Regions from separate parts of the Emticicia sp. genome, predicted to be linked through region 1. Evidence: riboswitches for the same ligand, from Rfam matches in the RefSeq annotation. Region 1 holds a riboswitch; the other holds the start of a gene.
What was found. Region 1 has a riboswitch for S-adenosylmethionine ahead of ACOVO2_RS18485 (O-acetylhomoserine aminocarboxypropyltransferase/cysteine synthase family protein). Riboswitches for the same ligand answer to the same signal wherever they lie in the genome.

Region 1 (16,251 bases):
TGAAACTTCGCAGAGATTAACCCTAAATTACCGTTAATATCAAATTTATCCATTTTAGAGGTTAAGGATTGCACTGCCAAAACTGAGGAAATACGACCACCATATTTTGCAGGAATGCCCCCTTTATAAAGTTCTACACTTTTTATTGCGTCTGTATTGAAAGTAGATAATAAACCAAAAAACTGATTAGAAGTATAAATTGGAGCATTGTTTAATAAAACAAGATTTTGGTCTGGACTTCCTCCTCTAACATACATTCCAGCACTACCCTCAGAAATACTTTTAGTACCTGGCAGAAGCATCAAAACTTTCATCAAATCCTTTTCTCCGCCCAAAGAAGGTAGTTTTTTAATTGTATTTGCACTTATTTTCGTAAGACCCGAAACAGGATTCGATAGATTTTCTTCTATACTATTTGCAGAAATAATAATTTCAGTAAGTTCTTGTTGTTTATAATTTAGAAAAATAGTTAGTGTAGTATCAGCCTTAATTTCATTCAGATTAAGGTCTATTGTCTCATAATTCATTGATTTCACTATGATTTTCTTAGGATTACCTTTCATTTTTTTACTAAAAAACCCTTTGTCATTAGTTACAGTAAACTTTGATTGCCCAGTGAAATTAACTACTACTCCAGGTAATCCAGTTGAATCTTTCGAATCAAAAATATTCCCACTAATTACAAATTGGGCGGTACATTTAGTGTAACAAATAAAAAATAATAGGCACAAATATTTCATTTTATTCTTATCTCGTTACGACTATCTGTTTTGGTGGAGAAATCAAATATCCTGCAAAAATCCCGTAGCCATTTTGAATATTTGTAATGACAGGAATAACTCCCTTAAACGCCATAAAAGGATTTTCTTGTAAATTAGATTTTTGATTTAGTCTTAGGTAATAATTTTGAAAATATTCTTGAAATATTGGGAAAACTGTTAAAACCTGAACACTCACTAACTGTGAAACATCATCTTGATTCAAAGCAACTCCACCATAAAAAATAAATTCTCCGCTTGATATATCAGGCTTTCCAAAAGCAGGCTCTGATACTTTAATAACTTTACCATTTATTTTTTTGGTTTCACGTTCAATATATCTTACATAATTTAAACTTTCGGTTTTATTCGAAATATCTTTGCCTGACATTAGCAAATCAGAAGAACTGAGTTTTACAAACAAGACTTTTCCATTGTTAGTAATAGTATCATTGATAACTTTCAAAGGGGATGCAATAAATCTATCTATCATTGCTGCTTGTGATGGCACCTCACATTGAGCATATGTTTTTTTGTTTCGATAGCTAACAGTTAACGCATATTTCCCACCCGAAACTATTGGAAACAAATCAGGGGAAACCCCATAAACACCTCTTTCTACCTCTGGTAATAAAAGACTTTTATTGGTTAGTAAATTTTCTATTTCAACATTTGCACCTGTCACTAAATCGAACGTTGAATCTTTTGTATTAGTTGAATAAATATTGGTATTATTTTCTTCTCCAATAGGTATGGTTTTTCTTACATTCACATAAATCCACTTACTTGGTGTAATTAAAGAATAGATAATTAACGTGGAATCGTTTTTATCAATTTCAATCTCACTAACTAATTCCTGACGTACACAACCAAACAGTAAAAAAAACAATAATATTAGTACATTCTTCATGGTTTTTAAAAAAAAACCACTTTAAAATAGATTAAAGTGGGCAATAAATTTATAGATTTAACCCCCAACCCGCTGTATAAGTAACTCCATTAAACATTGAAGCTCCATATGCCGTACCATAAATCACATATCTTGCTCCTAACCAAGGTAATGGAGAAACATACCATTTTATTGTTTTATTAACAAATGAAGAATTATATTCAGTATCACCTTCGTAAAAATTCCCTGAATCTAAAGCAATATTAAATAAATACGTATTGAGCTCAAAATAACCTTGTGCAGCAACGCTTATTTCATCTAATTGGTCTGGTCCCAAATTCTGTGACCTCACTCCAAAACTTGCATATTGTCCACCATAATTAACATTCCATGCCTCTAAAGTTATCAATGTTGGATTTCCGTCTAAGTCAGTAGGCCCCCAATACATTGTACCAATCTCACCGCTGAAATTTGTTGGTCTTAAATTTTCCTTCTTAACTTTAACCAATTCGCTTACTACCTCATAACTTCTCAATGATGTACTCTTTAAATCATTTAACAAATTCTCTTTAGTCTCTAAAATGGCATACCCTTTTTCATTGGTAATTTTTTGAACTTCTTTCCCAATTTGATAAATTCCATCTTTATTCAAAATCATTGCAAAAGTTGGGTCGGGAATAAAAGCCAGTTGATTTTTCTCACAAAATTCTTTTGTAATCATACCTTTTTCTTTCCATCTCTCTTGATAAGTTTTTGAAATTGGGATAAAATCAAACTTTGAAGCCCATTTTTCCACCTCTTCCTCCGTTTTCATTGCTTTCAACTCTCCAATTACTCTCTTGAAGGCTTCAAGGTCTTTGAAAACTAACCTACCCTTTCTTGATACTACGTCTGCACTCTGTTCAGGGTTCGATAAATCTTCTAACTGTTGCTTTTGTGCTGCCGTTAGTTGTTTGGGCTGTTCAGTCAACGATAAATTAGATGAATTTATTTCATCTTTTTGGCAAGAAACTACTCCATAAAAGCAAATAGCCAAGCCCAGAATTTTGAAAATGGAAATCCTTTTCATAGTTTTACACTGTTTAATTATTAAAAGTTAGACTTATGAGCCTCCCGTCGTCCGCCAAGATTTCTGGGGGGCTTATTTATTGCAAAGTAGAGCAAAGTTTACTTCAAAAAAAATTGCGTTTCCGCAAGAAAAAACTTGCAAAAACGCAATTCATGCCGCAATGGAATTGTCGAAACATACAATTATTTCTTTCTCTCAGCTTTTGCCATTTTGGTTCTAACTCGGCTCAATGCTTGCGGAGTCATATTTAAGTAAGTAGCAATGTACCTCAATGGCACACGGTTTATCAAGCCTTTGTGGTATTTATAAAACCATTCTAAGCGTTCTTCCTTTTTTTGTCTTAATGCTGTTATGAATGCTTCATATTTGATAGTATTTTGCTCCAATAAAACTCTACCAATAAAATTTAGTTGAGGGCATTCTAAATAAAGTTTATCTATTTTTTCTTTGGAAATCACCCACAGTTTAGCTTTTTCAAGTACATCAATCGCAACCGTAGATGGTTTTTCCTCTAAAAAACTGTCAGCTACATATTGAAAATCATTTTCTGCCATCAACCAGTGGGTAATGGTTTGGTCTTGGTCTTGGTCTTTTACCGAAAACTCTCGCAAAATTCCCGATTCAATAAAATAAAGTTTATCGTTAATTTCTCCAATATCTAAAATTACTGCACCTTTTTTGTAGATTTTAGACTCAAATTGTGAGAGAATATGCTCAATTTCGGCAGAAGAAAATACACCAAAAGAACTGAATAAGTTGTATAAAACTGGATTTTTGTTTTTCATTTAAAGTTATAATAGGATTTACAGCACAAATAAAAAGGTCTGCAACCAAAATTGCAAACCTTTCTAAGTGAATGGTATTTGTATTATCAGCACTATGGACTATCGACCATTGACCGTGGACTACCTATTCATCGTCAATAAAAACTCTTCATTATTACGAGTTCCTTTCATTTTATCGAGTAAGAATTCCATTGTTTCCATTGGGTTCATATCGGCCATGAATTTACGCAATAACCACACTTTTTGTAATGAATCTTTATCCATCAATAAATCTTCACGACGTGTCCCTGATGCCAAAATATCAATCGCAGGATAAACACGTTTGTTCGATAATTTACGGTCGAGTTGGAGTTCCATATTACCCGTACCCTTAAATTCTTCAAAGATAACTTCGTCCATTTTCGAGCCTGTATCAATCAAGGCCGTTGCGATAATCGTCAACGAACCACCATTTTCTACATTACGAGCCGCACCGAAGAAACGTTTTGGTTTGTGAAGTGCATTGGCATCAACACCACCCGAAAGGATTTTACCCGATGAAGGAATGACAGTATTATAAGCACGAGCCAAACGCGTGATTGAGTCGAGCAAGATAACTACATCGTGTCCGCACTCAACTAAGCGTTTTGCTTTTTCTAAAACCACGCCCGAAACTTTTACGTGACGATCGGCAGTTTCATCAAAAGTTGAAGCAATTACCTCGGCACGCACGCTGCGTTGCATATCGGTAACCTCTTCTGGGCGTTCGTCAATCAACAAAATAATCAAATAAACCTCTGGGTGATTGCGAGTGATGGCATTGGCAATTTCTTTCAACAAAACCGTTTTACCAGTTTTAGGTTGTGCCACAATCATACCACGTTGACCTTTTCCGATGGGTGCAAATAAATCAAGTACACGAGTAGAATATACGTCTGGTCGGCTGCTTAATTTGATTTGTTCTTCGGGAAAGAGTGGAGTGAGGTATTCAAACGGAATACGGTCACGGATTTCTTCGGTAGTTTTACCATTTACTGATAAAACTTTCAAAAGAGCGAAGTATTTTTCACCTTCTTTCGGTGGGCGAATCGCACCTTTTACGGTGTCACCGGTTTTTAAACCAAACAATTTGATTTGCGATGGCGATACGTAAATATCGTCGGGACTCGCCAAATAATTATAATCTGCCGAACGAAGGAAACCATATCCACCTTCTTGCATAATTTCTAAAACACCTTCGTTTTCAATAATGCCATCAAACTCCTTGATGAGGTTATTGAACTGTTTTTTGATGTCTTTGGTATAAGTATCAACGTAGCGTTTGTCTTCTTTAGGCTCTGGAATATCAGGTATAATATCTTCGGTCAAGCGAGCAAACTCATCCATTTCAGCATCAATGGCAGCTAAGTCAAAGTCGGCGGGTTCTTCCAGATTCAATATTGGTTCTTCGTCGGCTGCTTGCATATCAGAGAAAACCTCTGGCTGAGCAGGAACCGGCTTTTGTTTCTCAAATGACTTTTTATTATCATTTTTTTTGAAATTCTCAGATTTTGTCTGGCTTTTTTCAGTATTTGGCTTAGCCTCACCTATCGCAGGAGATAATTCTGCAACTGCTGGTTCGGCAGTTTTTTCGTCAGTCTTAGGTAAGCGTTTTCTATTTTTTATTCCTTTATCTTCTTTAAAGAGAGGCTGCTCGATTGGCTGATTTGCAGAGGTGTCGGCACTGACACTTTTGGGAGTATTAAAGAGTGATGCTGAACTTTGATTCTCTAAAATCTTTTCTATTAATTCGGTTTTAGAGGCCGTTCGGACATCTTTAATGCCAATTTCTATACAAATTTTCCTTAACTCTGATAGAAGTTTAAGATTCAGTTCTTCTGATGTGTACATACGAGAGAATTAACAAGACGTTACAATTGCTAAAGATTAGCGGTTAGATTTTTTAAATAAGATGTATTTCGGAAAAGACACTTCCAAGAATTTTAGCATTTAATCAAATACTCAGGAATTACTCGAAAAAAACGGAAACTTTGCTCGGATACAATTGGCTAAATCAAGAATTTTCTGTTGAGAATAGATGAGCCGATTGAAGTGTTTTGTTGGATTTGAATGCAATAATAAAACTTTAATCCGAACTTTGCAAGCGTTTTCTCGAAAATAAGCAAAATATTTTTATTCGATAGGAATATATATTTTCAATAATCATCATCAATAATTTTATCATCAGTAATTCCAAACATGGTTGTGGTTGGATTTGCCAACTCAATACCGTACTTTTCAATCAATTGATTAATCTTATAATTTATTTCTTCACGAATGGTTTTACTCTGCCAGTAATCGGGCGTTGCTGCAAAAAATACTACCAATAGATTTATTGAATATTCGCCGATTGCATCAAACTTCACATGCCCCTCGTGCAAACTTGTTTGTTCATGATTATCAATAAGTAGCTGAATTTCATCAACTAAGGCTTTGATTTTTGAAATCGGTGTATCGAGTTTTAGCCGTATGAAAAACTTATGACGACGGTCTTTACGCTGAGTAAGATTGTTGAGTGTTTGTGAAACCAACATTTGGTTGGGCACAACAATCAGACTACCATCAACGTGACGGATTCGGGTACTACGAAAACCAACCTTTTCAACTTTCCCGACCATGCTTCCCAGCTCAATGTCATCGCCAACAATGAAAGGTTGCTCTGTAAATAACGTAAAAGAAGCAAAAAGGTTTTCGAGCGTAGCACGTGCAGCTAAAGCTAAAGCTACCCCACCAATACCCAAACCTGTGATTAGACTAATGACATCTTGACGAAAAACAAAGCCCAAAATCAAGAAAAATGAGCAGAAAACTATCAAAGCAATGATAATATCTCTGAAAAACGGCACGAGATGCTCATCTGTTTTGGTATCATTTTCTTCGGCTTTTTTAAGAAAAACTAAAGCAAAAAATTTTACAAGTCGGATAATTATCCAAGTGATGGCAATCACAAAAAGCGTATCGAGCAGTTTATCGGCAAATTCGCTTACTCTCATTTTACCAAACGGGATGATTCGCCATTTTTTTGGAAAAGAGATTTCGTCAACTGCTGAATAAATGATGAGGAGGGTAATGATAAACTCAACTGGGCGTTTCAGCAAATCTACGAAGTTAGAAACTGGTATATTTTGGGTTTCTTGTTTGATTAAACGGTAAACAACTTTACTGACAAGAACCGAAAAAATCCGCTTGAAAAGCAAGCCTACCAACAATATTCCTACAAACCAAAGCCAGTTTTCGACTGGATTATATAAAAAACTTTTGTGCAGAATCTTCTCTAATTTATTCATTTAAAATCTTATGCTTTGTGCTCTTTAATAAACTCAATTACTCTACGTTCCACCCATGTTTCGTTGGAATTTGGCATCATAAAACCTACATGGCCGCCAAATTTTAATAATTGTAAATGTACGTTGGGGTTATTTTCAGCATCGCCTAAATTCAGACATTCGGGCGATAAAAATGGGTCATTGATAGCTTGGATTATTAATGTAGGTACTTTTATCGACTTCAGAAAAGGCTTTGCCGCTGCTTGCTGATAAAAATCGTGGGCATTTTTAAAACCAAACATCGGAGCGGTATATCGGCTATCAAACTGTTCAAAATTTTTGATTTGCTTGTATCCTTCATAACTAACTAAATTATTTTGAGGATGTTGCGTTGACTTCTCTTTTATTTTTTTGCCCAGTTTATTGATGAAGCGTTTCATATAAAACCTACGACCAGGCTTATACAGTTCATAGACCGAAGTATATAAATCAAGCGGAACCGAAACCGCCAAGCCAAACTTCACTTGCGTTGGTAAAAGTTCGGAATTTTGTCCCAAAAGTCGAACTGTCATGCTTCCACCCATACTAAACCCTACCAAAACAACTTCTTCATAATTGTAGGTATTGATGGCATAATTGACCACAAAACGTATATCATCGACATCCCCGTGGTGATAAAAACGGGGCAAACGATTCATTTCACCGCTACAACTACGACAATTCCAGCCCAAGCCATCATAACCATTATCATTGAATTTCTTTATCATACCCGTCACGTAGTGGCGAGTCGAGTCGCCTTCCAAGCCGTGCGTAACGATCACGAGTTTTTTACCACGTGATGCTCCAGCAAACGACCAATCCAAATCCAAGAAATCGCCATCTTGTAGCTCAACTCGCTCTCGTTTATAATCAACAGGAATTTTGCGAAAAAGACTTGGATAAATTGTTTGAATATGGGCATTAAATTGCCATTTGGGGGGCTGATAATCGGTGTTTGTTGATAAAACTGGCATTCTATTTTTGATGCTGAATATTAGAAGATTAATGTTTAATAATTAAACTTGACATCAATGAATTTAACTGTGCTCTACAATTATACTTTCGATGACTTCGGGGAAATGAATGTGTTCGAGGGCCTGTACTTTTTTGGCTACGTCATCAGGAGTATCAGTTGGTACGACATCACATTTTGCTTGAAAAATAATTTTCCCTTCGTCATAATGCTCATTTACGTAATGAATCGTTATGCCAGATTCTTTTTCTCTAGCTTCCACAACTGCTTCATGCACAAAATGCCCCCACATGCCCTTACCACCGTATTTTGGAAGCAATGCAGGATGAATATTAATGATTTTATTTGGAAATGCTTTTACTAAGTTTTCGGGAATTAGCCACAGAAAACCAGCCAAAATAACTAAGTCGATTTGTTGTTTTTGCAGTAAATCAACGATTTTATTAGTCTTTGAGAATGTCTTTTTATCAAACAAAACTGTTGGAATACCAAGCCTACGCCCCCGCTCAATTACACCAGCCGCGGGATTATTAGTGAGAAACAATTCCACAATAACGGATTCGTTATCAGCAAAATAGGTAGTTATTCGTTCGGCATTACTTCCCGAACCCGAAGCAAAAATAGCAAGTCGTTTCACCAAGAATTAAGAATTAAGACGGGGTCGCCCGTGCGATGTAGAATTAAGAATGATTTCAATTAAAATGCTGACTTATAAAATTCAAATTTACTATGAAACTATCAATTTATTCAACAAATAAATCTAAATGAATAAAAAAAGTCGCTAAAAATACATTTAGCGACTTTTTTTAGAACTATACAGGTAGATATCAAAGTTAAAAATTCTACATTCTTAATTGACCTAGGCTTTACCTTTATAAAGTTCATCTTGCCATTTCTTCAATTCATCCCATTTGCCATCTCGAGCCAAAGCAGCTTGATCGGCCCAAGTAGTAGGATTATGAATTTGGAAACGAGGCCCTGCCGCATCAAGAATCGCTTTCATTTTTTCTACCGAGGTTTCAGCTAACTCGGCAAATGTGTAAATCCCGGCATTATTAAACAACTCTTCTATTTTTGGACCGATTCCCTCAACAATTTTCAAATCATCTTTTTTAGTTGGTGCAGCGGCAGCAACTGTTCCTGCCAGACCTAAAGCCCCTGCTGCAATTCCTGCTCCACCAATACCTGCCGCAGTGCTTCCACCCGCCTCAACACTTACATTTGTCGATACTTTAGATTTTCTGCAAGCATCTAACTCTCCTTCCAAGAAATTGATTCTATCTTGTAGTTCGGCCGCATGTCTTTTCCAACGATTAATTTCACGGCTTAGCCACCACCAAAGTAATAAAAGTGGTAATAAACATCCAAGAAAAACTCCCCATGGGAAATCTGTTAACCAACATTTGAAAAATTCCATTTTTTTATATTTTTAAAGTTATAAAATTTCTTAAACTGCGATGATGTATGAGTCGACTAACAACATAAATAGTATCAAACTACTGTGGAATGTTGACCGCCAACTGTTGACTTCTTTTACTCTTTCAATCTGATTGTGCTTCGACGATTCTTTGATTTGCCTTCTGGTGTATCATTTGAGGCGATTGGCTCTTTTTCGCCTTTGCCTTCGGTTGTCATCTGCGAAGCCTTGATTCCTTCTTTGAGCAAGAATGATTTTGTTTGCTTTGCACGATTTTCTGACAGACGTTGATTTAGTTCATCCGAACCATCACTATCGGCATGACCAGTGATTAAAAGCTGTTTATCTGGATGTTTTTCAAAATACTTTTTAGCTGTTGCTATAAAGGTTTCCACTTCGGCAGTTTTTTCAATGCCAGATTGGTTAACTTTAAAGTAAACATCTAGAGGCGTAAACAAGATTTGTTCTTCTGGTGTTGCAGCTGCTTTCACAGTATCTACTTTTACAGAATCTGTCTGCTTGCTTGAGTCAAAGGCTGGAGTATCTGCCACTACCGCTGATGTTGTGTCGGCCACAATTGGTTCACCCGAACACAAAGGTTTACGGTTACAGTTCCACCAACCAGTATACAACAACGACCAAAGCAGAATCAGAATGGGTAATAGAAATCTGTTCATTGTTTGAATTGTTTGAGGTTTAGGAAAATTTGTTTTACTATTTACGAATCGAAAAGTAATAAAAAGTAACTAAAAAACAACTTTTTTTTTAATTTTCTATTTAAAAATTAACAACTCAATAATATTTATAAGTTTGTCAGCCGAAAATTTCTTAAAAAGGGCTAAATTTGGCGAACATAACCAAAGAAAACACCCTATTTTTATTGATGGACTCAATCAAGATTTTTGCCCCTGCTACCGTTGCTAATGTTGCCTGTGGATTTGATATTTTCGGCTTTGCAGTTGATGCCCCTGGCGATGAAGTTATTGTTCGTAAACGTTCTGATAATCAAATCATTATCACAAATATTACAGGCGAAGAAGGAAAACTCACTTACGATGTTTCTAAAAACGCCGTAACGGTTCCGATTATAAAATACCTCGAACAAACAGGATGTACACAAGGTTTAGAGATTGAATTACACAAAAAAATGCCACTCGGAAGCGGACTGGGAAGCAGTTCGGCGAGTTCGGTGGCGGGAGTTTTTGCGGTGAACGAATTGCTGGGCAAACCTCTTTCTGCAAAAGAATTATTACCATTTTCGATGGAAGGAGAACGCATTGCTTGTGGCTCTGCCCACGCCGATAACGTAGCCCCTGCTCTACTTGGAGGTTTTGTAGTTGTGCGTAGTTATCAGCCACTTGATGTTTTTAAAGTACCTACACCCGATGAGCTATACGTAACTATTGTACATCCTGATATTGAGGTAAATACAAAAGATGCACGTCATATTTTGCGTAATGAAGTTTCGATGAAAAACACCATTGCCCAAATGGGAAATGTGGCTGGTATGATTGCAGGTTTAATGCAAGCCGATTATAAGCTAATTGCCAGTTCGATGGTTGACTTTATTATCGAACCCGTTCGAGCAATTTTAATTCCTGAGTTTTGGGAAGTGAAAAATGCGGCTTTAGAAGCAGGTGCTTTAGGATGTAGTATTTCGGGAGCTGGCCCTTCGATTTTTGCATTTAGTCAAGGCAAAGAAACTGCCGAAAAAGTGGCAATTGCTATGAAAAATAGCTTTGAAAAAGTGGGTATTCACGCAAATGAGTACGTTTCAGGAATTAATCAAGATGGGCCGAAGGTTATTAATTAATTCGTAAATATTGTAGGAACGTCCAAATTGGACGTTCCTACGGGAACAATTAAATAACTAAATAAGAAAATATCAACAAATGAAAAGAATAGCCCTCATTACAGGTGCAACATCAGGAATTGGAAAAGCAACAGCCGAGGCTTTTGCTAACGCAGGAATTGATTTGATTCTGTGCGGTCGTCGTCGGGAGGTTTTAGAGGAATTGAAAGAATATTTCTTGGAAAAAGTGCAAGTCATAACACTATCTTTTGATGTGCGTAATCAAGCCGATGTTGCCAGTGCGATTGAATCTCTGCCCGAAGAATGGAAAAAAATTGATATTTTAGTCAATAATGCAGGAAATGCCCACGGCCTTGAGCCAATTCAAGATGGGAACATTACAGACTGGGATGCCATGATTGACGGAAACGTGAAAGGTTTACTCTATGTGTCGAAAGCTGTAATGCCAATAATGGTAGTACGTGAAAAAGGACATATCATCAATTTAAGTTCGGTTGCAGGAAAATATACTTACCCTAATGGAGCTGTTTATTGTGCCTCGAAATCAGCGGTGGAGGCAATTAGCGAGGGAATGCGTCATGATTTGACCAAATATGGCATAAAAATAACAAATATTGCCCCTGGTGCAGTAGAAACCGATTTTTCGTTGGTGCGTTTTAAGGGCGATAGCGAACGTGCAAAAAAAGTTTATGAAGGCTTTGACCCTATTCAGCCCGAAGATGTAGCCGATGCAATTCTCTATGCTATCAATACACCCGACCGTGTGACGATTGCAGATATTGTGCTCTATGCAAAAGCTCAAGCTGCTCCGACTATGATTCATAGAAAGTGAGCAGTCCACAGTCAAATTTCGGCGGTCCACAGTATAAAAAACTCATAAAGTTTTCATACTCAAATCAGATTCCGAATTCGTCATTCGTCATTCGTAAATTCATTCAATGGATAACCTACTTCAACGTGTAAAGGAAATTGATATTCGGCAAGTTGCTCGTGACTTGGGCTTTGAAATTGTTCAGAGCCGACGCATGAATTGCCCTTTTCACGTTGAAGACTCACCTTCTTTGGTTTTTTACCCTCCACCACAAAACGAGTTTCATTGTTTTGGCTGTGGCAAACACGGTGATGTGATTAATCTCTATGCCGATGCCTGTCAGATTGACTTCAAAACCGCTCTCGAAGAACTCGCCACTCGTTATATTCCTGCTTATGATGGTGTTCGTCATAAAACTATTCGTAAACTCGACATTCAAAGTGTTTACACCAACAAGCCTCTTCCCGAAAAGCAGTTTGAATTCAAGCCAATTTATAGCGAAATATACGAGCGTTTTCAGCAATTTTGCCTCACTCAACCTGCTACCGAGTCAGCTCGAAAAGCGGCTGAATATTTACGTGGCCGAGGAATTGATGATTGGACGATTAGGCACTTCAAACTTTTTGTAATAAAAAACTACGTAGTTGCCAATGATTTTCTGAAATCAAACTATTCATTAGAAGATTTAAAAGCCTGCGGCATTGTCAACGATAAAGGCAATTTAGTATTTTTCGTTCATCCTATCATCATTCCTTATTATCAGGATGGTAGAATCGTTTATCTGCAAGGTCGAACTATCGGAAATCCTCCTGAAGGTGCAAGTAAATATCAATTTCTTTCGGGCGTTCCTCGCAGTATTTTCAATCTTGATTCTATCAAAAAACTTCGTCCAAATTCTGAGGTATATCTCACCGAAGGTGCATTCGATTGCATGACCTTAGTGAAACATGGCATGATGGCCGTGAGTTTGGGAAGTGCCAAAATTTTTAAGAAAGAATGGATGAAATATTTCAAAAAATACAAGATTCTGATAAGTTTTGATAACGACACTGCCGGTATCAACGGAGCAAATGCACTCATAGAAGATTTTCTGATGGCGGGTATTCTGGCCGAAAAACGAGATTGGAACAAAGGTTTTAAAGATATAAATGAATATTTTGGCAGAAACAATTTATAAAATTTTGCCAACGAACAATTTAGAAAATTGTTCTACTTCGCTTGTTTTTTAACAAATCCTACCGCATCTTTGCAACATCAATTCAATTATTCTACTCCAGTAGCTAATTGATTGATTTATACAGACGAGGGGAGAGAATAGGCTCTACGAACCTCGGGCAACCTGTCCCGCTTCAAGCGATAAGGTGCCAATACCTACCGAAATGGCGAAACCATTCGGACTTATAAACCAATCATACGACAATCGTTTTAAAATTGGTTTTATTTCATGTGTGGCAAAGCACGGTGTTTTTGCTATACGTCAGTTTCGCTACAAAATTCACTTTTTATTAAAATTTAAACCAACAAAACCAATGTCAGAACTACGATTTGAAACACTTCAGCTACATGCTGGACAGGAAATTGACCCAGTTACACAATCTCGTGCGGTGCCTATTTATCAAACTACCGCCTATCAATTCAAGGATTCGGCTCATGGAGCAAACCTTTTTGCTCTAAAAGAATTCGGAAATATTTATACCCGAATCATGAATCCAACAAGTGATGTTTTTGAAAAACGTATTGCTGCTCTTGAAGGTGGTGTAGCTGCACTTGCTGTTTCTTCCGGACATGCAGCTCAGTTTATTGCCATCAATAATGTAACAACTGTTGGCGATAATTTTGTCACAACTTCGTTTCTTTATGGTGGCTCTTACAATCAATTTAAAAACTCGTTTAAAAATATTGGGGTAGAAGCTCGCTTTGCCGAAGGAAATAATGTTGAAAGTTTTGAAAAATTGATTGATGAAAAAACAAAACTCCTCTACGTCGAAACCATCGGTAATCCAGGCTTACACGTACCTGATTTTGAAGCATTAGCAGCTTTAGCTAAAAAATACGACCTTCCACTTTTTGTGGATAATACTTTTGGTGCTGGGGGAGCAATTTGCCAACCACTCAAACACGGAGCAAATGTAGTCATAGAATCTGCTACTAAATGGATTGGAGGACACGGCACTTCAATGGGTGGAGTAATTATAGACGGTGGAACATTTGATTGGGGAAATGGAAAATATCCTCAATTTACCGAACCATCACCGAGTTATCATGGACTAATATTAAACAGTGTTTTTGGTGTTGGTGGCCCTTTCGGAAATATTCAATTTATCATTCGTTGTAGAGTTGAAGGGCTCCGTGATTGGGGTGCTTGCCAGTCGCCATTTAATTCATTTTTATTATTACAAGGTCTAGAAACCTTAACTTTAAGAGTTGAACGCACTTGTGAAAATACTGCAGCATTAGCACAATGGTTATCTGAGCATCCAGAAGTTGAATCAGTCAATTATCCTGGTTTAACTAATCATCCAACCCATGAATTAGCTAAAAAATATCTACAACGTGGTTTTGGTGGGGTGCTTTCATTCAAATTGAAAGGTGACCGTGAACGAGCAGAAAAGTTTGTTAATAGTTTAAAGTTAATTTCGCATTTGGCCAATGTTGGCGACGCTAAAACTTTGATTATTCATCCTGCTTCAACAACGCACTCACAATTATCAGAAAGTGAGCAACTTTCGGCAGGTGTTGACCCTAATTTATTGAGAATTTCGTGTGGGTACGAACACATAGAAGATATTAAAGCTGATATTACACAGGCTTTAGCATAATTTCCCAAGGTCGAAGATTGGCTCGTAAGAGTTTTATCTTCGACCTTGTTTTTTGAAAGCAAAATTGATGATGCCCAACAAAGTCATTCATTTTAAAGAAATTATCAAGAAAATGCCCCCAAATCCTGCTGGGTCATGGCATTATGTTGATTTCCCTGAAAATGCTCATGACATTTTTGGCAAAAAAGGATTCATTAAAGTCAAAGGAAGCATTAATGATAAACCTTTTAAGAGTAATCTTTTTCCGAAGGGTAATGGCTTTCATGCAATGACTTTGCCTCTTAAATTACAGAAAGAATTAGGGGTAAAATTGCACGATGAAATTTCGGTTGCTCTTGAAGAGGATTTTGAAGAAAGGATAATTTCGATGCCAATTGAATTGCAGGAAGCGATAGATTTTGATGAAGAATTTGCCACTTTATTTCAGCAACTTTCGGCCTCAAAACAAAAAGATTATAGACACTGGATTGACAGTGCCAAACAAACCGAAACTCGAATAAAAAGAGTAGTAGAATTAGCCGAACGGCTAAGAAAAACCAACAAGTAAAAGTCAACAAAATTATACAACAAATCACCAAGTAGTACCTTTTAGCATTAATGGAAAATAAGACATTTCATCACGACGAACCTTTTAAACTTGAATCGGGGGCTTGGCTTCCCGAATTTGATTTGGCCTACACTACCTACGGAACACTCAATGCTGAAAAAGATAATGTTGTGTGGGTGTGTCATGCTTTTACGGGCAACGCCAATCCGTCCGATTGGTGGAATGGACTGATTGGTGAAAAACGTCTTTACAATCCAAATGAACATTTTATTGTTTGTGCCAATATTTTGGGTTCACATTATGGCTCAACCAATGCCCTAAGCAAAAACCCGATTTCGGGCGAGCCTTATTTTCATGATTTCCCGTTTTTGAGTATCCGTGATGTTGTTCGTGCGATTGACTTGCTTCGTATTCATTTAGGTATCGAAAAAATAAATACTTTACTTGGTGGCTCGTTGGGTGGCCAACAAGCACTCGAATGGGCGATTTTACAACCCGATTTGATTGAAAACTTAATTCTTTTCTCAACAAACGCCATTCATTCTCCGTGGGGAATTGCCTTTAACGAATCGCAACGAATGGCTATTGCAGCCGACCCAACTTGGACAGAGCGTCACCCGAAAGCGGGTATGAACGGCATGAAAGTGGCTCGTTCAATCGCTCTTTTATCTTACCGAAATTATGCCACTTATGGCCGCACACAATCTCGTGACGAAGGTCAAGTTGATTTTTTCAGGGCAAATACTTACCAAAATTATCAGGGCGAAAAACTCGGCAAACGTTTCAATGCTTTTTCTTATTGGACACTCTCAAAGATGTTTGATTCTCATGATGTTGGTCGTGGGCGTGGTAAAGTTGAGGATGCCCTCAAACTTATCAAAGCAAAAACTTTGGTGATTGGCATTACTTCTGATGTATTATTTCCTCCCGAAGAACAAGAGTTTATTTCTAAGCATATTTCAAACGCAAAATACGCTCTTATTGATTCAATGTATGGCCATGATGGATTTTTAATTGAATTTGAAGCAATGACTGAGACGATAAAGG
Region 2 (16,251 bases), on a different contig from region 1:
ATCAACAAAACTACTGCCAATGGTTTAGTGACTAATGTAGTTTATGGTATTTATATGGGCAATGATGGAACAATATATGCGGCTACTTCTAGTGGTTTAAGTATTGCCCGCCAAGCCACAGGCAATAGCTTGGCAGTAACGAGTGCGGTGGCAGGCGATGTGTATAAAGTAAGGCTTGTGCCTTCGGCAGATGTTTGTCCAAGCCCTGCAATGGCTATGGCGAGTGTAACTATTTTGGCAACCCCAACCGTACCGATTACATCAAATTTAACAATTTGTAGCGGTTCAACTGCTTCATTATCTGCAAGTTGTGCAAGCGGAACGGTAAATTGGTACGATTCAAATAGCAGCACTTTATTGGCAACAACGGCAAGTTTTACTACACCAAATCTGACAACAGCTACAACATATCAAGTACGTTGTGAATCGGGTTCGTGTACGAGTGGGTTTGTGGCGGTAAATGTAAACATTAACCCCGTTGCCACCGCCACCGAAATAATGATATGGAGAGGCACAATCAGCTCAGATTGGAACAACCCTTGCAACTGGTCGCCGAATGGCGTGCCGAGTGCTACCAATCCAGTTACAATTCCAAATGTTGCCAATGACCCCGTTATTATGAGCGGCACAACGGCCTATGCGTTTAATATAGCTATTGGAAACAACGCCAGCTTAACCATCAACAGTGGCGGCGAGTTGAATGTTTTACCTACTGATGAATCACAAGGTTTCTTTGGTATCCCTATTTCAAGCAATGGCACTTTTATAAATAATGGCATACTAAATGCTACCACAACTGCCAATATAAGAATGATTGGATTATTCGATAATAGCACTTTCAATAACAATGGTACAACTAATTTTAATTCACCTCTCATTAATATTCAATTGAATGGCCCGAATGCTATGGTCAATAATGGTGCATCTGGCACCATCAATTTGCAAAGTGGTCGAGGTTTTCAATGTATCAATGGCACTACTGGCAATGTCATTACTAATGAAGGCATTATGAATTATACAGGGTATGATTATCTTGCTGCACTAAACCCTGGTTTTAGTTTAAACAATTCGGGTACTATTGATATAAGAACTGGCAGTGGTATTGCGATACAAGGCGGCACGCTGAGCAATCTGGCTTGTGCCAGGATTTTGATGCCCGCAAGGCGTTACGAAAATCAAGTGAATGGCAGCATAACCACCAATGCAGGGCTGATGATAACAGGAGAAATCCGAAATACCAATGGTAGTTTTACCAATAATGGTGTTTTGAAACACGGTGGTGTATCGGGTAATGCCATCATAAACAATCAAAATAGTTCAGTGATTGTCAATAATACGCAGCCGATATTTACCTATGGCGGTACTTTTGATGGCACTATCAACGGCATTTTTAAAGATGCCGCCACTACCACATCGGCAGGGATTTTTACCGCACCAAATACTTTTGTACCAGATATTTCATTGCCAGTAGGCACGCAAACACTTTATACCAAAATAACTCCGGGTGGCGGGGCTTGTAATTATATAGTACCATTTACTTATTTGAATTGTAGTCCTGTTACTGCCCCAACAGGCACATCAAATCCAACGATTTGTAGTGGTGCAAGCACCTCATTATCAGCCACTTGTGCGAGTGGAACAGTAAAATGGTATGATTCAAATAGCACCACTTTATTAGCAACAACCACTAATTATATTACGCCAAATTTAACAACAACTACAACTTATAATGTACGTTGTGAATTAGGTTCGTGCAAAAGCAGTTTTGTGGGTGTAAATGTTACAGTTGAGGCTGCTATCGTTGCAACCGCATCAAATTCAGGGCCTTATCTAATCGGAAATACAATTGAGTTAAATGCTACGGGTGGAAATTCATACTCTTGGACTGGACCTAATTCATTTACGAGCAGCCTTCAAAATCCTACCATTTCAAATGCTCTATTGGTTAATTCAGGGATTTATTCTGTAACTGTTACAAGTGGAATTTGTACAGCAACAGCTACCACCAATGTTGTAGTAAATGGTATAAATCCATGTGATTTGGTTGTTGAATACCAATTTGTAAAAGCAGGAAACCCTTATCAGCCCTTATTTAATTTAACAAACGACATGAATATCAATCAATTAACTGATGAAGTTTCGATTTTGGTTGTACCTGTTTGTCCAACTGTTCAGATTGAGAGTTTCAATATGAATATACAAGGAACTAATCTGAATTATACAATTACTCAAAATGTTTCACCTTACTCTGTTTTTGATAATATCGGTACTTCGGTATTCGGGCGTGTTTTACCTGCGGGAACATATACATTGACCGTAACGGGTTATTCACAAGATAATTTACAAGGTAATATTCTTTATTCAAAAGTTTTAACATTTACGATTTTGCCAAATTCGGCATCAATCAATATGCCAACGCTTTCAAGAAGTTCGATTTGCGGTGGCAGTAATTTAGATATAACACTCTCATTATCAAATACTTACAACCCATCTAACCAATTTAATGTAGAATTATCAGATGCGAACGGAGAATTTGAAAGCGATATAATTTTAGGAAATACCTCGAATATTGGAACATACATTCAGCCAATCATAATTGGTACAAGCAACTCAGCAGGAACAATAAATTGCAGTATCCCAAGTAGTGTTGCAGGCGGAACAAATTACAGAATAAGAGTAATTTCGACCGATGGCGTAAGCGTTAGCCCGATTTCAACTGCTCTTACTATTCATCCAAAAGACCTAAATTTAGCAAGTCCAACGAATGATATAAACACGAATATTGGCACAAAACAAGCATCGCAGACGATAACAGCAACAAATAAAGTCAATTCGACAGCAAATGTGATTTATCAAGCCGGGAAATCTATTACATTAAATACTGGCTTTGAGGCAAAGGCCGGCACAGTTTTCCAAGCTCAAATTGGTGGTTGTGGTAATAACTGATTCACTACAACAACGTGAATTCTGGATTAAAAAAACACCACACAAAGTACTTATAATCAACTACTTAATAAGAATACAGAGGTAGTTCGTTAGGAGTTAAATAACGGTAAAAAATGAAGACGCCAAAATTTGGCAAAAAAAAACGGAAGCCTTTCGACTTCCGTTTTTCTTATATCAAACTCGAAAAAATTATAGACCGAACTTCGCTTTTACCGCATCAACGTAATCCAATTTTTCCCAAGTGAAAAGTTCTACTTCTTTCGTAACTGTTGTGCCATCTGGCCCTTTGAAAGTTTTAGTTACGATTTCGTTTTTACGTCCCATGTGGCCATAAGCGGCTGTTTCTGAGTAGATTGGGTTACGTAATTTCAAACGTTGCTCGATTGCGTACGGACGCATGTCGAAGATTTCGCCAACTTTTTGTGCGATTTCACCGTCAGTCATATCAACTTTGGCAGTTCCGTAAGTATCAATAAACAAACCACAAGGTTTTGCAACACCGATAGCGTAAGAAACTTGTACGAGTACTTCATCGCAAAGACCAGCCGCTACTAAATTTTTAGCTACGTGGCGAGTGGCATAAGCTGCCGAACGGTCAACTTTCGAAGGGTCTTTTCCAGAGAAAGCACCACCACCGTGAGCACCTTTACCACCGTACGTATCAACGATAATTTTACGGCCTGTCAAACCTGTATCTCCGTGTGGTCCACCGATTACAAATTTACCAGTTGGATTAATGTGGTACGTGATTTGGTCGTTGAACAAAGCCTGTAAATCAGCTTTCAACTTAGCTTGTACACGTGGGATAACGATATTGATAACATCAGCCTTGATTTTCGCCAACATTGTTTCGTCATCAGCAAAATCATCGTGTTGTGTAGAAACTACGATTGTATCAATTCTTTGTGGAACGTTATCGTCAGAATATTCGATTGTTACCTGAGATTTTGCATCTGGACGTAAATAAGGAATCAAATTTGGCTCATTATTACGGATATATGACATTTCTTGGAGGATAGTGTGAGCTAAATCCAAAGCCAATGGCATATAATTATCAGTTTCACGAGTGGCATAGCCAAACATCATACCTTGGTCACCAGCACCTTGAGCGTTTGCTTTTGATTCGAAATCATCAGCCGTTTTACGGTCAACACCTTGGTTAATGTCAGCTGATTGGTCGTGAATAGCCGAGATAATTCCGCAAGAATTTGCTTCAAACATATACTCCGACTTCGTATAACCAATTTTACGGATTACTTCACGAGCAATAGATTGTACATCAAGGTAAGTTTGTGTTTTTACTTCTCCTGCCAAAACTACTAAACCTGTCGTTACCAAAGTTTCACAAGCTACTTTAGAAGAAGGGTCAAACGCCATAAAATTATCAATGAGGGCATCTGAGATTTGGTCCGATACTTTATCTGGGTGGCCTTCCGATACAGATTCAGAAGTGAATAAATAAGGCATAAATACTATTTTTTAGTTAATTTTATTGAATTAGTTGATAGGTTTCAAGTAATCGAAGTGGCTTTTTTGAAGAGAAAAACAAAACATTTTTGACTTTAGAACAGCCCGCATCTTTTGACCACCGTAGCGTTTGCGACTCGGTTGGTTTTCTAAAATTAATTAGAAATTCTTGATACCGATACAAAGTTGAGAATTTAGCTAAACAAAACCAAAAGAATAGAATAAATTTTTATCTAAATTTTATTCAACGTACACAGAAAATATCTGCTTTGGTTTTTGAGAATAGATTTTTTATCTATTTAATATTGATTGAAAAGATATTTTAACTTAAAGCTATATTCATTTTTTACCACAATAGATACCAATAAGACCTGATTAACCTCAGTAGAGACAGGGCATGCCCTATCTCTACATCAATATCTATGCTTTGTCTCTACGTAAATATCGACGGCGTCATAGAAAATGTTTAATAACCAATTAATCAAGTTGCCTGATTTCAATTCCAATCTTATCGCCCACACTCAGTTTATCAAAACTATACATTTTCAGTTGGGTATCCTCTACTTGTAGGCCTACTTCGTAGAATGCTCCCAAAAATTTAATTGAGAATACAGTAGCTTTAATAGCTGATTTTTCAGAAACACGAATCTGCTCGGGGCGGATAAACCCCACCCCTAACCCCTCCCCAATTGGGAAGGGAGAGTTCGTTTTCCCCCTCTCCTTCGGGGAGGTACTGGGGGTTGGGTTTATTTCCCCCGTAATCTCAGCCACATATTGATTGATTGGATTACGATAGATTTCTTCGGGTGAGCCAAGTTGTAGGGCATTACCATTTTGCATGATTAGTAATTCATCGGCCATTCCGTAGGCATCGGCTACATCGTGCGTAACGAAAATACAACTCACTTCTTCGGCTTTGATGAGGTCTAATACTTCGTTTTTTAGTCGGCGTTTATTTACAGCATCCAAATGGCTAAAAGGCTCATCAAGCAACAGTAATTTTGGTTCTTCGGCAATGGCTTTTACGATGGTAGCACGCTGCTGTTCTCCGCCCGAAACTTGTCGAGGCACATGATGTTGCACATGAGTTAAACCACTAATTTCAAGGAGTTTATCTACTCGTTCATTCCTGTAATTTTCTTCATAATAACGCAATTCATACGCAATATTCGCACGGATTGACATATTCGGAAAAAGTCCGTAGTCTTGCCTAACCAGCTTAATGTCTGGATGCCCAGCGATCAGTTTTTCGGAGGGTGGCGTAATGCGTTTATTATCAAGCATAAGTGTTCCAGAATCGGGTTCGTAGAGAGCTGCAATCAGGTGTAGTAGTGTGGTTTTTCCCGAGCCACTTTCGCCCAAAATCGCTAAAATCTTACCTCTCTCGAGTGTAATTGAAATATCGTTAACTGCCTTTACTCCCCCGAAAGACTTATGTAAATGATTGATTTTTAGCAGTGACATTTAGGCTTTTTTGTGCAAAAATACGAGTTTTTTAGAGAAAATACCTACTTTTGTTGTGCATGGATAGCTGCTTCCTTATATTGCTGATAATTCATAGCACTGACCTAAAATAATAATCTATAAATCCCTGAATGTTAGAACTTTATAAACAACAGACCAAATGTTTGGTAGCTCTCGATTCCATCATTTTTGGTTTTGATGGCGAAGAATTAAAACTTTTGTTGGTAAAACGAGGTGTACAAACCGACCACGATACATGGTCGTTGATGGGTGGTTGGCTAAATCCCAACGAAAGCCTCGACCAAGCTGCTGAGCGAATTTTGTTTGAACTAACGGGCGTAACGGGTATTTTTTTGGAGCAACTCAATGCTTTTGGTGATCCCGGCCGTGACCCCGTGGAGCGGACAGTTTCGGTGGCATACTATGCGTTGGTCAATGTGAAAGACTACGAAACCAAGATTTCTGATACGCACCATGCTCAGTGGTTTTCGATGCAAGATTTGCCCGAATTGCTCTTCGACCACCGAGAAATGATAAAAATTGCCATCGAACGCCTGCGTTACAAGGCTGCCTTTCACCCGATTGGTTTTGAGTTGATGCCCGAAAAATTTACGATTCCGCAGATATTGAATCTCTACGAAGCGATTTATGGCAGTAATTTCGATAAGCGAAATTTTAGCCGAAAAATCCTATCGACAGGGCTTTTGATTAAGTTAAAGGAAAAACAAAAAGGTTTCTCGAAAAAAGGAGCGTTTCTTTATACACTCGATACCGAAAAATATAAAAAACATAGCGATTCATTCTTGAATTTTATTCCAAATCCAGAGGGACTGGTTTAAGAAACTTTTACAACCTTTGTGGAATTTTGACTATTTTAGTAACGTTATTAGTTTTAAACGATAAAAGCTCATGTTTCAAGAAGATTTATTGGATAAAATAATGGACTTGCCCGATGCTCCAGCATTAGTGAAGCAAGTTGCTGAAAAACTGAACGACGAAAATCAACGTCGTCAGAAATTCTATAATGATATCGACGAGCAAATCAAAGTTGAGTTTATCAATGGCGAAATCATTACGCACTCACCCGTGCGTAGAGAGCATAATGAAGCTACTGGTTTGCTTTATCAATTGATAAATGTTTATGTCCGTAAGAACAAATTAGGTTTTGTTGGTTTCGAGAAAATCATGACAACTTTTACTCGTAACGACTACGAGCCAGACATTGTATTTTTCAATACTGAAAAGTCTAAATCATTCACAAAAAAACAAGTTTTATTTCCTGTACCTGATTTTATAGTTGAGGTACTTTCGGATGGCACAAAAGACAAAGACCGAGGCGTCAAGTTTACTGACTACGAAAACCATAAAGTTGGCGAATATTGGATAATTGATGCCGAAAAAGAAGTCGTGGAGCAATACCTTATCTCAAATGGTCAATATGAATTGGTCTTGAAATCATCAAATGGTAGCATAAAAAGCTCAGTTATTGAAGGTTTTGAGATTCCAATCAAAGCTATCTTCGATGAAGAACACAACCTTGAAGCAATGCAAAATCTCCTAAAATAAACTTTTCAACTCAACTACGATTTAAAATCTCTCAATGAAAAAATCCTTTCTTTCAATCCTACTTATTTTTGTAGGTTACATTTCTTTTGGCCAAACCCAAGAAAACTTAGTAAAATACGTCAATCCTTTGGTCGGAAGCGATTCTAAATTTGAATTTTCAAACGGCAACACCTACCCTGCTATTGCCCTACCGTGGGGGATGAATTTCTGGACACCACAAACCAATAAAATGGGCGACGGCTGGTGCTATCAGTATGCCAGCAATAAAATCAGGGGTTTCAAACAAACCCACCAACCTTCGCCGTGGATAAACGATTACGGTGCTTTTTCGATTTTTGCTACTACCGAAAAGCTCGTTTTTGACGAAAACAAACGAGAATCTTGGTTTTCGCACAAGGCCGAAGTTTCAAAGCCACACTATTATCGTGCTTATTTATCTGACTATAACACGACCGTCGAAATTACGCCAACTGAGCGTGCTGCACGCTTCCGAATCACGTATCCACAAACCGATAAAGCGTATTTGATTGTAGATGGTTTTTTCAAGAATTCTTATATCAAAATTTTCCCGAAGGAACGAAAAATCGTTGGTTATGCACGAAATTCTTCGGGCGGTGTACCCGAAAACTTCAAAAATTATTTTGTGATTTATGTAGATAAAGATTTTGATGAAGTTTATGGTGTAAAAGAGGGTGAAATCATGCCGAATAATCTCGAAATCGAAAGTAAACATTCGGGGAGCATTATCCGATTCAAGACCAAAGCCAATGAGCAAGTAAATTTGAAAATTGCTTCGTCGTTTATCAGCCCAGAGCAAGCAGAACTAAACCTCCAAAACGAAATTGGAGAGCAGAATTTCGACCAACTCGTCAGTAAAGCAGCTGCTACTTGGAATTCGCAACTCAACAGAATCAAGGTTGAAGGTGGCTCGGACGACGAAATGCGTACATTCTACACGGCTCTGTATCATACGATGCTTTTTCCTCGTAAATTTTATGAGATAAACAAAGAAAATAAAATTGTGCATTACAGCCCATACAATGGCCAAATTGCCGATGGATATATGTTTACCGATAATGGTTTCTGGGATACTTTCCGTGCGGTTTTTCCTTTCTTTAATCTGATGTTTCCCGAAATGAATGCCCAAATCATGGAGGGCTTGTCTAATACTTATAAAGAAAGTGGCTGGCTACCCGAATGGGCGAGTCCGGGGCATAGAGATTGTATGGTAGGCTCGAATTCGGCTTCGATTATTGCCGATGCCTATCTGAAAGGTGTAAAAATTCAGGAAATTGAAAAGCTTTACGAAGCCATCACCAAAAATGCCAATCAATCTGGCCCCTTGAGTTCGGTTGGGCGTTTGGGTGTGCAGTACTACAACTCGCTCGGGTATGTGCCTTACGATGTGGGCATCAACGAAAACACTGCCCGAACGCTCGAATATGCCTACGATGATTTTACGATTTGGAAGTTAGCCAAACTTCTGAAACGTCCTCAAGCCGAAATTGATTTATACGCCAAAAGGGCCCAAAACTACCGCAATGTTTTTGATAAATCGACCAATTTTGTGCGTGGAAAGAACCAAAATGGCACTTTTCAATCGCCGTTCCGACCTGACAAATGGGGCGATGCTTTTACAGAAGGCTGCTCTTGGCACTGGACTTGGTGCGTATTTCATGACATTCAGGGGCTTTCTGATTTGATGGGCGGCAAGAAGAATTTTGTAGCCAAATTAGACTCGGTATTTTCGGCTCCACCAACTTTTGACTTTTCTTACTATGGTATGCAGATTCACGAAATCACTGAAATGCTGGTGATGAATATGGGACAATATGCTCACGGAAATCAGCCGATTCAGCACATGCCGTATCTGTATAATTATGCTGGCGAGCCGTGGAAAACACAGTATCACGTAAGAAATATCATGAAAAAACTCTACACGCCACAACCCGATGGGCTTTGTGGTGATGAAGATAACGGACAAACCTCGGCATGGTACGTTTTTTCAGCACTCGGTATGTACCCCGTTGCCCCAGGTACCGACCAATATGTTTTAGGTTCGCCGTTATTCAAGAAAGCGACCATTAAATTGCAAAATGGCAAGACTTTCACAATAAATGCTCCTGCCAATAGCAGCGAAAATGTATATGTGAGCGGTGCGAGTCTGAACAATGTAAATTACACAAAAAACTACCTCAACTACGCCGATATTATGAAAGGAGGCTCTTTTTCGCTAAAAATGTCGGCTACGCCAAATAAAAGCAAAGGCATCAACGAATCAGATTTTCCGTATTCGATGAGCAATGAGTTGAAGAAATAAATCTCGCAGAAATTTCAACAATCCCATTCAAGAATTTTCTCGGATGGGATTTTTTTATTTCAAAACAAATCGGAGCTATAATAGTTAAAACCATGAAACATTGATAAAAAAACGCATGGTTCTTCGACTAATACTGGGCGACCAACTCAATCATAATCATTCTTGGTTTCAAGAAAAAAGCACTAATATTTTGTATGTAATGATGGAAATGAGGCAGGAAACTGACTACGTGAAGCATCATATACAAAAGGTCATAGGCTTCTTTTCGGCCATGCGTTTGTTTGCTCAAAACCTTGAGAATCAAGGACATAATGTAATTTATCTAAGACTCGACGGTGAACGAAACACACAATCGCTGACCAAGAATCTTGAATGGATTATTGAGCAAAATCAAATTACAGAATTTGAATATCAACTCCCTGACGAATATCGGCTTGATGAACAATTAAAGGCTTTTTCTGCCACGCTCAGTATTTCTACAAAAATCTACGACACGGAGCATTTCCTAAGCCACCGAAAAGAATTGGGTGATTTTTTCAAAGGAAAAAAGACTTTTCTGATGGAAAGTTTCTACCGTATGATGCGAAAGAAATACGGGATTCTGATGGATGGAAACGAACCACTCACGGGCCAATGGAATTACGATGCCGATAACCGCAAAAAACTTCCCAAAGAACACCGTCCCGTTGAGCCTTTGGTTTTCAGTCGAGATGTTTCGGAGATTTACCAACTTGTACAAAACCAAGAAGTCAAGACCATTGGTAGCGTAAACGCCAAGAATTTCTTTTGGCCAGTAACTCGACAAGAATCTTTACAATTATTGGAGTTTTTTGTGAGAAATTGCTTACCGAATTTTGGCACTTACGAAGATGCCATGGCTATGCAATATTGGTCGATTTATCATTCACGATTATCTTTTTCGATGAATATAAAATTACTTTCACCTTTGGAAGTAGTCGAGCGAGCAGTTGAGCATTGGCAACAAAATCAAGATGATATTTCAATCGCTCAAATCGAAGGTTTTGTAAGGCAAATTATCGGTTGGCGAGAATACATGAGGGGTGTTTACTGGAGTAAAATGCCTGATTTTCAAACCCTTAACTATTTTGAACACCAACAAAAACTCCCCGATTTCTTTTGGACTGGCAAAACCAAAATGAATTGCATGAAACATTCCGTTGGTCAATCATTGAATCTGGCATATGCCCACCATATTCAACGATTAATGGTCATCGGCAATTTTTGTTTGCTGGCGGGCATCAACCCCGATGAAATTGATGAGTGGTATTTGGGCATTTACATTGATGCCATTGAGTGGGTCGAGATTACAAATACTCGTGGCATGAGCCAATATGCCGATGGCGGAATTGTTGGCTCAAAACCTTACGTTGCCTCCGCCAACTATATTGATAAAATGAGCGATTATTGTGGCTCGTGTTTTTATGATAAAAGCAAGAAAGTTGGCCATAAATCATGTCCGTTTAACTCGCTTTACTGGCATTTTTATGAAAGGAACCGAATAAAACTTGAACGAAATCCAAGAATTGGCATGGCTTATGTTACGTTAGGAAAAATTCCAGAAATACAGAGAAATGAAGTTTTCAAGCAAGCAGAAATATATTTAAATATGCTTGAAGAATTATGATTTTTAATTATTTTTTGGAAACAATACCGTTTAATGATTTTTTTTCGATAGCTAATTATGATGGCATAAATATTGATACATTATTGTTGCGAAAACCATGTTATCAAGTATCTATTATTATCTTTTGAAGTAAGAGTTCAATCAACCCTATCACTTCATCATTTAACCAGAATCGTAAACAATTTGGGTAATTATCCAATAATTATTTATGCTTTCATATAATAAGGATGCTATCTATGAAAAAATTATTCTACCTACCTATGAAAACCTTTGACTTGACAAATGCTTTTTTTCAAAAATTAATTTTAGAAAAACGAGCAACCACTCCTTCAAAAAATTTTGCGAAAAGATATTATCTCCTAGTCGGTATAATATTCTTTTTTTTGAGCTATTCTTTGTCAGGACAATCTCTCAAAACTGCAAACTCATACTTCGAGCGTTCGGCATTCACCAAAGCTATTCAAGCTTATGAAACCTTACTAGGTAATTCTAAATATAATGAAAAAGAACATCGGGAAATTCTACAAAATTTAGCCTTGTCCTATAAATCAATTCAGGACAGCGAAAATGCAGAAAAAACTTATAAAAAACTATTACGTTTTTTAGATGATCCAACCCCCGAAATATATCTACAATTTGCCCAAGTATTAGCTTGCAACAAGAAATACAACGAATCGGCAAATTATTACAAATTATATGCTCAAGTACAAAATAATGATACTCGAGGTATGTCTTTCTATGAAGCGTATCAAAATGTGTACCAATTTTCAAAAGACTCGGCACTTTATAGTGTAGAATCGGCATTTTTTAATTCTGAATTTTCTGATTTTAGCCCGATGTACTACAAAAACGGCTTGGTATTTTGCTCGTCGAGAGATAACCTCGTCAATCAGAAGTCTGAGTACGATCAAACTGCCTACTTAAATTTATACTATGTATCTTTGAATAAAGAGACAAAAATTGAGAACTTTATATGGAATAAACTCTACGATAAACCCGATTATACAGTAGATTTATTTAGCAAGAACCTCACTTCAAAATTAAACGATGGGCCATTGACCTTTTCAAATAATGAAAATCAGCTGATCGTTACCCGAAATAGCAAGAATAACAACAAAAAACTTTACCGATTAAAGTTATTTAGTTCATATTTTGATCCTAAGCAAAACGATTGGACAAGTTTAGAAGAACTGCCATTTAATAATGATGATTATTCGTGCGAGCACCCCGCCTTTACGCCTAACAACGAAAGATTATATTTTATATCGGATATGCCAGGAGGATTTGGTGGTACGGACGTATATTTTATTGAATACAAAAATCAAAAATGGGGCAGCCCACAAAATTTAGGACCTAAAATTAATACAGAGGGTGATGAGAAGTTTCCGTTTATCGATGCCCAAGGCAATCTGTATTTTTCATCAGACGGTTTAGCTGGAATCGGTGGATTAGATATCTTCTATGCTAAAATTGGTGAAGATGGCACGCCCATCGACTTCCCCAAAAATTTAGGAATACCTTTTAATTCGCCGAAAGACGATTTCGGGTATATCTGCGATGCCACTAATGAATTTGGTTATCTAAGTTCTAATCGAAAGCGTGGCTTTTATGATGATGACATCTATGCTTTTAGAAAAAATTGTAAAGATTACAGAATTATGGTTTATGATTTTGAAACAAAAAAACAATTAGGTAACGTCAATTTATCTGTTTCAAAAAATAATGAAATTCAATATTTCAGCCAAAAAGGAGAAGAGCCTTTTTCAGTATGCATTGATAGGCCATCCGACTATCAATTTGCTATTAAAAAAGAAGGATATGTTGTAAAAAGCTTTTCATTTTCTGATAATATCAAGGACCGAAACATCACTTTTTTTGTAGAAAAAGAACAAGTGAAAAATTTATATAATGATGTTTCAAATACACAAAATTCTGAATTGGTTTCCTCGGAAACACCATTAGAACAGAGAAATATTCAGAAAAAAGTCAAGAAAGAAACCAATAAAAAACTTCCACAATCGGTTACTGACTTAATTAATAATTCGGTTATAAACTTCTCCTACGGTCAGAGTAGTATTAGGCAAGACCAAGAGGCTAAGTTAGATAAAATAGTTAAAATTCTAAAAAAGTACCCATCTATTAAATTGGAAGTTTGCTCACATACGGATCTGAGATCTTCAAAAGAATTTAATCAAAAATTATCTGAAGAACGGGCTGCTGCCGTAATTGCATATTTGATAAAAAACAATGTTACTCCGCAACAACTAGTACCGGTTGGTCAAGGTGAAGATAACCCCTATATCAGATGTGATGCAGAGTGCCCAGAAATATTTCATGAAAAAAATCGTAGAACTGATTTTAAAATCATTGCTTATAATTAATTCAAGTGGCCAGTCGACTGTCAATAGCAGACTGCCCATAGTCCAGTAAAACACTCATTCCTAATGTTTTACACAAAACAAAGGTTATGAATAAAAGAGCCAAATATCGATTGATTGATGTTTGACTCTTTTATTCCATTACCGGAATATCCGCTTCTTTTATCAGACTAATATCAGTATTTTCAATGCCCTCATTCACAAGGCGATTTGCTTGTTTTTCGTAAGTTTTCTCGAAGATATTACGAGCCAAACGCCCGTTTCCGAAAGATGCATCTCGGTCTTCGTAAAGTTCCTTGAATAATTTATAGACTTTTTCTTGTGCATCATCATCTACTTTCAGTTGCACTTTGGCGGTTTGCAACAAGAAAATATCGACCAATTCTTCGGGTGTGTAATCTTTAAAAGCAATGTATTTATTAAACCTCGAATGAAGGCCAGGGTTTGAGTTGATAAACTCAGTCATTTTTTCTTCATAACCGGCCACAATCACCACAAAATCATCACGATTATCTTCCATAAATTTCACAATTGTGTTCACAGCTTCGGGGCCATAAGTGTCTTCGGTATTGAGAGCATAGGCTTCGTCAATAAACAAAATTCCTCCCATCGCTTTTTGGCAAACTTCACGCACTTTCAGCGAGGTTTGTCCAGTATAGCCAGCCACCAAACCACTTCGGTCGGTTTCATACAATTGTCCTTTGCTCAATACGCCCAAAGCTTTGAAAATCTTTGCCAGTAAGCGTGCAATCGTTGTTTTTCCCGTACCAGGATTTCCATGAAAAACCATGTGCAGCGAGCGATCGGGCAGCGTAATGCCTTGCTCTTTTCTTATTTTCTCAATTTTCAGCACATTTACCAAACTTTTCACTTCTTCTTTCACATTCTCCAAACCTACCAAAGCGTTCAATTCCGCCAATAGTTCATCCAATGTTTTTTCTGGTTCGGTTGATTGTTTTGTTCCTTTCACGGTAGCTTGAGAATCTTCGGTGAGTGATTGCTGTTTATTTTCTTCGGCCTGCGGCACTATCATTTTTGAAAGCCCATCAAGTCCACGTAAAATCACATGAAATGGATTATTTGTTTGCGGTAAAGGCTCGCCAGTTTGTTCTTCTTGAGCATAAATATCTCTTTCACGATACAATTTTGGTTCTTTTCCTGCCAATCTATCTTGCACAACTGCGTAAAAAGCCGCAATGTATTCTTCGAGCGTATTATCAACTTTTACCTTGCGTTCGGCCGTACCAAAAACTACCGAATCGGCCGTTGGGCAACGCACCGTAACGGTCTTATCATAAGGAAATTCGATGACTTCAACATCACCATAAGTATCGCTATCAACTAATAAAATGCGTTGCGTTGTAGCCAAAAGCAATACATGGCGAGTATTCCAATAGCCATGCACCGAAGCATCAATGTATTCGTTTTCGTGAATAATGCTTGGCAAAGCCTTTAGTTCATTCCGAAGCATCAGCTCAGCAAAAGGGTTCAAATCTATTTGGCGTTTGATTTGGTTGTAAGTTGGCATTTATTCCTATGATTTTTTATTTCTCTTTATGGATAATATATATATATTCAATTGCCGCCTGCTTTAGCTGGCGGATAAAATTCATAAATATCAAATCAAAACTGGGCTTTAGCCTAAACGAATAAAATACATTTAGGTTAAAGCCTATTGGTTTTATTACTCTGCATCACCAGCTAAAGCAGGTTGAAACGCATAGGTGGCAAATGAAAATCTTTCGATAAATATAAGCGATTCTTACATGAAACTTGATTATTTTTTTGACCAAAGGCTGATTTTGAGTTCTGTATCTTGGTTTCTGATTTTGGAAACATGACATTCCTCATCATTTTTCCGAAACTTGCCCTTTAGTTTTGCACGAAAATTAAGTAAACGCATGGCAGATTCTTCGCTTATAAAAAAATATGATGTAGCTGGCCCCAGATACACCAGTTATCCAACTGTGCCACATTGGCAAACCGATACTTTTGATGCTCAACAATGGCAGAGTCGTTTGGTTGAAACTTTTTCTGCGACAAATAATGATTCGGGCATAAGCCTCTATATTCATTTACCGTATTGCGAAAGTCTGTGTACGTTTTGTGCTTGCCACAAGCGTATCACCAAAAATCATGCGGTAGAAGAGCCTTATATTCAGGCAGTTCTGAAAGAATGGGCCTTATATTTAGCTATTTTCCCCGAAAAACCACAGATTACTGAAATACATTTGGGTGGTGGAACACCCAGTTTTTTTGCTCCCGAAACCCTCCGAACGCTTATCGAAGGCATTTTGAAAGATGCCAAAGTAAGCCCCGAACACGAATTTAGTTTTGAAGGACACCCCAACAATACAAGTGCCGAACACCTCCAAACACTCTATGATTTAGGTTTCAGAAGAGTAAGCTTTGGTGTGCAAGATTATGACCCAAAAGTTCAGTTGGCCATTCATCGCATTCAGCCT

Region 2: linked by a shared signal. The riboswitch ahead of metK (methionine adenosyltransferase) and the one ahead of ACOVO2_RS18485 (O-acetylhomoserine aminocarboxypropyltransferase/cysteine synthase family protein) in region 1 are both predicted to bind S-adenosylmethionine.

What each region holds. Positions count from the first base shown of each region.
Region 1 covers NZ_JBMLRC010000342.1:17,251-33,501, forward strand. The annotation lists gene ACOVO2_RS18420 (TonB-dependent receptor) at 1-740, opposite strand, end outside; gene ACOVO2_RS18425 (DUF4249 family protein) at 748-1,668, opposite strand; gene ACOVO2_RS18430 (hypothetical protein) at 1,718-2,716, opposite strand; gene ACOVO2_RS18435 (Crp/Fnr family transcriptional regulator) at 2,899-3,501, opposite strand; gene rho (transcription termination factor Rho) at 3,622-5,370, opposite strand; gene ACOVO2_RS18445 (mechanosensitive ion channel family protein) at 5,676-6,806, opposite strand; gene ACOVO2_RS18450 (YheT family hydrolase) at 6,815-7,798, opposite strand; gene purN (phosphoribosylglycinamide formyltransferase) at 7,862-8,434, opposite strand; gene ACOVO2_RS18460 (hypothetical protein) at 8,657-9,214, opposite strand; gene ACOVO2_RS18465 (OmpA family protein) at 9,331-9,891, opposite strand; gene ACOVO2_RS18470 (homoserine kinase) at 10,098-11,027, shown strand; gene ACOVO2_RS18475 (SDR family NAD(P)-dependent oxidoreductase) at 11,107-11,859, shown strand; gene ACOVO2_RS18480 (CHC2 zinc finger domain-containing protein) at 11,966-13,015, shown strand; SAM riboswitch class I at 13,129-13,245, shown strand; gene ACOVO2_RS18485 (O-acetylhomoserine aminocarboxypropyltransferase/cysteine synthase family protein) at 13,368-14,657, shown strand; gene ACOVO2_RS18490 (YdeI/OmpD-associated family protein) at 14,725-15,204, shown strand; gene ACOVO2_RS18495 (homoserine O-acetyltransferase family protein) at 15,255-16,251, shown strand, end outside.
Region 2 covers NZ_JBMLRC010000043.1:69-16,319, forward strand. The annotation lists partial or broken gene ACOVO2_RS02810 (3-coathanger stack domain-containing protein) at 1-2,946, shown strand, start outside; gene metK (methionine adenosyltransferase) at 3,136-4,413, opposite strand; SAM-I-IV-variant riboswitch at 4,489-4,594, opposite strand; gene ACOVO2_RS02820 (ABC transporter ATP-binding protein) at 4,891-5,877, opposite strand; gene ACOVO2_RS02825 (NUDIX hydrolase) at 6,009-6,716, shown strand; gene ACOVO2_RS02830 (Uma2 family endonuclease) at 6,787-7,443, shown strand; gene ACOVO2_RS02835 (GH92 family glycosyl hydrolase) at 7,478-9,763, shown strand; gene ACOVO2_RS02840 (cryptochrome/photolyase family protein) at 9,879-11,408, shown strand; gene ACOVO2_RS02845 (OmpA family protein) at 11,645-13,789, shown strand; gene ACOVO2_RS02850 (AAA family ATPase) at 13,920-15,314, opposite strand; gene hemN (oxygen-independent coproporphyrinogen III oxidase) at 15,688-16,251, shown strand, end outside.